2 regions of the Megasphaera hexanoica genome follow, and region 2 is predicted to be linked to the other one. Evidence: riboswitches for the same ligand, from Rfam matches in the RefSeq annotation. Region 2 holds a riboswitch; the other holds the start of a gene.
What was found. Region 2 has a riboswitch for S-adenosylmethionine ahead of ACGTIC_RS07510 (methionine ABC transporter ATP-binding protein). Riboswitches for the same ligand answer to the same signal wherever they lie in the genome.
Positions count from the first base shown of each region.

Region 1 (3,306 bases), 170 kb from region 2:
AAACTAAATCTTCTTTTACCATACCCAATTCCTCCTTAACAAATAAAAAAGACTTCTCCCCTAAAATTTGGTTTGAAGTCTTCTTTGACTTGATTCATGACTTATTTTGTTGTCTAAATCATGGTTAAATATTACAATCAATCAGCGGATTTGTCAAGCGATTTATGATAAATTCACTACTTGTTTTGTAAGATTTTTTTGACGGTCTGGGAAACGACCTTCCCGTCGGCTTTGCCCTTGACTTTCGGCATGACGAGCTTCATGACATCGCCCATCTTAAGAGACGACGCATCCTGCCCGGCAATGGTGTCACGGACGATTTGCGCAACTTCATCTTCCGTCAGCTGTTTTGGCATATACTTTTCCAGAACGGCCATTTCAGCCTTTGTCTGGTCTGCCAGGTCAGTACGGCCGGCTTTTTCAAATTCAGCCAGCGATTCTTTGCGCTGTTTCATTTCTTTGGCAATGACTGCTGCCACACCGGCATCATCCAGTTCGCATTTACCATTGATTTCCGTATTTCTAATGGAATTACGGACCATGCGTATGACGGAAAGAGCTGTCTTACCAGCTTCTTTCGCTTTCATTGCCGTTTTCATATCTTGAAGCAGTTCTTCTTTCAGAGACATGATATCACCCTTCTACTCTTTGCGATTATGCTCTATACTTCCGTTTCCGTGCTGCTTCAGATTTTTTCTTTCTCCGTACGCTCGGTTTTTCATAGTGTTCGCGTTTCCGGACTTCGGAAAGAACACCTGCTTTTTGGCAAGAACGTTTGAAACGGCGCAGTGCGCTGTCCAAGGATTCATTTTTACCAACTTTGATTTCTGCCATTCTATATCCCTCCCTCCAAATGTATGTTAGGGAGTGCTTTACTGCACACATTGAAATTATACTCAAAAAGAGCATATTTGTCAATCCGTAAAGTACTGTAGAAAGTGAAGTCATACACTTTCGTCAGGCAGACATCAAGGACAATTGCCTATTATAATCCGGCTTCTTTACGGAGAATATCGGCCTTATCGGTCTTTTCCCAGGGAAGATCCAGATCGTTGCGGCCAAAGTGACCATAAGCAGCGGTCTGTTTGTAGATAGGACGCTGCAGGTCGAGCATTTCGATGATGCCGGCCGGGCGGAGATCAAAGTGTTTATTGATCAGGCTGACGATGACATCGTTATCGACCTTGCCTGTACCGAACGTTTCAACGTGGATAGAAACAGGGCGGGCAACGCCTATGGCATAAGCCAGCTGGATTTCGACCTTATCAGCCAGTCCCGCGGCAACAATATTCTTGGCTACATAACGGGCTGCATAAGCGGCCGAACGGTCGACTTTTGTGGGGTCCTTGCCGGAGAAGCATCCGCCGCCATGACGGGCCATGCCGCCGTACGTATCGACGATGATTTTCCGTCCCGTGAGTCCCGAATCACCCTGAGGGCCGCCGATGACGAACCGTCCCGTCGGATTAATATACAGTTTCGTCTTGTCATCGAACAGGCCTTCAGGAAGTTCCGGCTTGATGACGTATTCGAGGAGATCTTTTTCAATCTGGTCACGTGTTACTTCCGGGCTGTGTTGTGCCGAAATGACAATGGTATCGATGCGGACCGGCTTGCCGTCATCGTATTCGACCGTGACCTGTGTCTTTCCATCGGGACGGAGATAAGACAGCGTGCCATCCTTACGGACCTTCGCCAGGCGGCGTGCCAGACGGTGTGCCAGGGAAATCGGCAGTGGCATGTAATCGTCCGTTTCATTAGTAGCGTAGCCGAACATCATACCCTGGTCACCGGCACCAATCATATCAAATTTATCCTTCTGCCCTTCTTTTGCTTCCATAGCTTCATCGACGCCCATAGCAATATCTGAAGACTGTTCGTCAAGGGATACGAGGATGCCGCATGTATCGCAGTCAAAGCCGTATTTAGCCCGCGTGTAACCGATTTCACGGATTGTTTCGCGGACGATATGTGGAATATCGACATAACAGGTAGTGGAAATTTCACCTACGACATGGACCATGCCAGTCGTTACCAGCGTTTCGCAGGCAACGCGGGCATTTTTGTCTTTTGCCAGGATGGCATCAAGGATGCTGTCGGAAATCTGGTCAGCCATCTTATCAGGATGACCTTCAGTAACGGATTCAGAAGTAAAGAATTCGCGGTTTTTAGCCATTTGTATATCCTCCTTAACTTTTTTAGTTCCATTTGATACGTATGTAAAAAAAAGCCCTCTCTGACAAGAGGGGGCTACGTATACCCATCTGCCAGTATATACACTGTTGGATTTAGCACCTTTCAATAGATGAAGGTTGCTGCGGCATCACAGGGCCAGTCCCTCCGCCGTCTCTTGATGGAACTATATTTTATTTGACGTAAGATAGTATACCCGATATAGCAGGATAATGCAAGTCTTTTTCAAAAGAAATTTTCCCTGCCCGGTAACACCTATACCGTATCAGTCTTCGGGCACAGCTGTTGTTTTTTCATCCCGGGCATTGTCCTTTGTAACAGGATTGAGTTCGTCCTTCGAAATGGTAAGACGATGCTGGGCTGCTGCCAGGATGAGGTCTGCTGTCTTTACGACACCGTAATCGCTGGATTTCAGGCTCATATCGTAATTGGCCCCATATCCCCAGTAGGAATCAGTACAATACATGCAGTGGTCGCGCCGTTCCTTGTTGACGCGGTTGCGGATTTTCATGGCCGTATCGGCATCGACGTGTTCGCGCAGCATGATGCGCTGCACAGCCCAGTCCGGATCAGAAGAAATAAATACATTAAATGTATTGGGACGCTTGCGCAGGATATAGTTTGCCAGCCGCCCGACGATAACGCAGGATTTACCGTTGGTTAGTTCCCGGATGACATCGGATTCATCATTAAACATCTCCTGCCGCTTCGATTCATACCCTGTCGAATAATGGACGTAATCATCGTAGACTTTAGCCAGGAGCGGACCGAGATGATTGTCTTTTTCCCTGCGCCAGGCTTCGAATGTCTGGGGATGTTCTTTCCGTGTCATATTGAGAATAGCCGTGTCATAGTAGGGCACGCCCAGCTTGCGGGCTACGAGTTTGCCTATATTGCGGCCGCCACTGCCGAATTCCCGGGAAATAGTGATGACCAGCGGGCATTCTGCATCTTCCCGTATCCACGCCGGATGATTCTTACGCCCTTCGATTTCACCGACCGCATGATGGCGGAACAGGAGATGTTCGATAGGCCCTGCCATGGTACAGCCCAGAAGGATGAGAACCAGACCGATGACAGCGTTCATTGTAATCGGTTCCGACAGAATAATCG
Region 1 covers NZ_CP171361.1:1,694,265-1,697,570, reverse strand. The annotation lists gene ACGTIC_RS08355 (glutamine synthetase) at 1-22, opposite strand, end outside; gene ACGTIC_RS08350 (GatB/YqeY domain-containing protein) at 177-629, opposite strand; gene rpsU (30S ribosomal protein S21) at 655-834, opposite strand; gene metK (methionine adenosyltransferase) at 986-2,176, opposite strand; SAM riboswitch class I at 2,258-2,360, opposite strand; gene ACGTIC_RS08335 (EamA family transporter) at 2,459-3,306, opposite strand, start outside.
Region 1: linked by a shared signal. The riboswitch ahead of metK (methionine adenosyltransferase) and the one ahead of ACGTIC_RS07510 (methionine ABC transporter ATP-binding protein) in region 2 are both predicted to bind S-adenosylmethionine.

Region 2 (3,306 bases):
GGTGATTTCTTTTTTGTCGGAAGAAGCCGATTTGGAATTGTTGTCACTGCTGCCACAGCCGGCGGCAAAAACGCACAGTGTAGCGAGGGCCGCCAGTGTTACGGCCTTTTTGATGAATGATTTCATGATACAGACACTCCTTTTATTTTTTATTCTTCTTGCGGGAAGCAAAGTCGCCGCAAGCCTGAATCAGATTGACGCCGATGACGAGGATGATGATCGTAGCCAGCATAACATCGGCCTGGAAACGCTGGTAGCCGTAGCGGATGGCGATATCCCCAAGACCGCCGCCACCGATGGCACCGGCCATGGCCGAAGCCCCGATGAGGTTGACGATGAGGACGGTAATGTTATTGATGATTGTAGGCAGTGCTTCCGGAAGCAGGACTTTGCGGATAATCTGCAGCGGAGAAGCACCCATGGATTCTGCCGCTTCGACGAGACCGAAGTCGACATCGCGGATGCTCGTTTCTACGAGCCGGCTGAGGAAGGGAATAGCGACGATAGTCAGTGGTACACAGGCTGCCGTCGTGCCGATAGACGTACCGGCAATGAGGCGGGTCAGCGGGATGATGGCGACCATGAGGATGATGAACGGGATGGAACGGATGATATTGACGATAGTTCCGAGAATCTGATTGATTACCCTGTTTTCCAGAATGTGGCCTTTGCTGGTCGTAACCAGGGTAATGCCGAGAGGAATACCGATGATAGCAGCAATGAGAGTAGAGATGGACACCATGAACAGTGTTTCTTCAATACCCTGTATCATTAATTTAATGAGTTCTGGGGACATATCCTAAAACCTCGCTTTCAATAGGTTGCGTCTTAATATACGAATACGCTTCGGTCTGGGCTTTCATATCGCCCATGATGACGACAATCAGATAGCCGAACGGCACATCCTGAATATAATCGATGTTGCCGTAAAGGACACTGACATCGAGATTGAACTTGCGGGCGACATTGACTACCAGCGGTTCGTTGGTAGCGGCTCCCTTGAAACGGAAGCGGACGAGCATATCCCGGTCCGGCGATGGCTGATTGGTGACGCCCAGTTTTTTGATGCCTTCGGGCAGTTCCATATTGATGACCGATTTGACAAATTCCTTCATCGTTTCCGACTGGGGATTGGTAAAGACGTCGATGACCCGGCCCTGTTCTTTGATGACCCCGCCTTCGATGACAGCCACGCGGTCGCAGATTTCCTTGATGACGGCCATTTCGTGGGTAATGATGACGATGGTGATGCCCAGGCGTTTGTTGATGTCTTTCAACAGTTCCAGGATGGATTTGGTCGTCTGTGGATCCAGTGCCGATGTCGCTTCATCGCACAACAGGATTTTCGGATCGCTGGCCAGGGCGCGGGCGATGCCGACACGCTGTTTCTGGCCACCCGAAAGCTGGGACGGATAATTGAACTGCCGGTCCGTCAGGCCGACCAGTTCGAGCAGGGAATCGACCTTGCTGCGGATGACTTCTTTGGAAGCGCCAGCCAGTTCCAGCGGAAAAGCGATATTGTCAAAAACGGTACGGGACGACAGCAGATTGAAATGCTGGAAAATCATGCCGATGTTTTTGCGTTCGGCCCGCAGCTGGCTGTCGGACATGGCCGTCAGTTCCTTATCGTCGATGATGACTTTGCCCGTCGTCGGTTTTTCCAACATATTGATGCAGCGGACGAGCGTCGATTTGCCGGCACCACTTTTCCCGATGATGCCGAAAATTTCGCCGTCATGGATAGTCAGTGAGATGCCTTTCAGGGCCTGGACGTGCGTTTTGCCGCCGTAGGTCTTGGTAATGTTTTCAAAGGTAATCACAAGATCAACTCCTTAATGGATACACCTGGAGGTGCTGATAGCATAAAAAAAGCCGTCAACAGATGCTGACGGTACGTATACAATCATTTCATCTGCCGGATGGAAATCCGTTGGACTTGGCACCTTCCCGCTATGGGGGGTTGCCGCAGCGTCATAGGGCCATTCCCTCGGCTGCTCTGGATGAATAGGTTATGTAATTGCTGAGTTGTATACTAACACTAATAGGAATCCTTGTCAATGTTATTTGTGTAAAAAATTGAATGCCGTTCGAAAAAAATATTTCATCGTCAAGCAGGAATTTACCTTTTTATATCGAATACTTAATATATGAGGAGCAGGATATCCGGATTTTAAGCATGGATGGTCCGGAACGAAGTTTCTCACGAAAGGAAGGGATTTGTATGGCAACAATCGTAAGAGGCAAGAATTTAGAAATTACACCGGCATTAAAGGACTATGTACTGAAACATGAAAAGAAAGTAACGAAGTACTTTGAAAATGAAGTCAATGTCCAGGCTCTTCTTTCCGTCGAAAAAGATCGTAAAATTGCTGAAATCACCTTGAAAGTAGATGGTGTCGTTCTTCGTGGCGTCGAAGCCAATGACGATATGTACGCCGCCATCGATCTGGTTTACGACAAAATGGTACGCCAGATCCACAAATATAAAACGAAGCTGGCACGCCGTATGAAAGGCGGCTCCTTCCATGAAGGACTCGTCGAAGGACCGGCTGCACCGGAAGAAAACTTTGAAATTGCCCGGGTCAAGAAATTTGCAGCCCGTCCTATGGACGTAGAAGAAGCTATCCTGCAGATGAATCTCGTTGGCCACGATTTCTTCGTTTTCCTCAATTCGGAAACGGAAGCCATCAACGTCGTATACAAACGGAAACATGGTAAATATGGCCTGATTGAACCGGAATACTAAGCTGAATCATACAGGGGTTGTGGTATCGCAGAAAAAGGGTACCACAGCCCTTGTTTTTTTTTGCCTTTCAATCCCGTATTTACAGAGATATCGCAATGTGTCCTAATATCAGGATGTTACCTTATCTTTGCATAAGATTTTTTCATGTCAGATAGTGTAAAATAATTGTGGGAAAACTTTAATACATTAAAGAAAATACAAAAAGAGAAGGAACTCCTTATTGTATAATAAAGTGTAGATCCAACACATACGAAAGGAGTCCTTCTCATGTTTAGTATACAACAAATTTCCAATGTTTGTGTAGATTTTTTTAATGCATCTCTTCGGAAAATCTTGGCCCAGGAACTATCATTAGCTCAGTTAAGCCAAAATCTGGATCAATTGGTCAATCAAATCGGAGTAGCCATCATGACAACACTCCTGGATCAAGCCGATGCGGCTATCTATGCAGCGATTAGACCAAACCATTAGTATCAGGTTAAAGACCATCGCGTACAGACGCTGACCACACTGTGGGGCGATGTCACCTTTGCCCGGACGTATTATCAATGTAAGGCAGA
Region 2 covers NZ_CP171361.1:1,520,848-1,524,153, forward strand. The annotation lists gene ACGTIC_RS07500 (MetQ/NlpA family ABC transporter substrate-binding protein) at 1-126, opposite strand, end outside; gene ACGTIC_RS07505 (methionine ABC transporter permease) at 143-796, opposite strand; gene ACGTIC_RS07510 (methionine ABC transporter ATP-binding protein) at 777-1,820, opposite strand; SAM riboswitch class I at 1,906-2,007, opposite strand; gene hpf (ribosome hibernation-promoting factor, HPF/YfiA family) at 2,222-2,746, shown strand; gene ACGTIC_RS07520 (hypothetical protein) at 3,014-3,217, shown strand; partial or broken gene ACGTIC_RS07525 (UPF0236 family transposase-like protein) at 3,230-3,306, shown strand, end outside.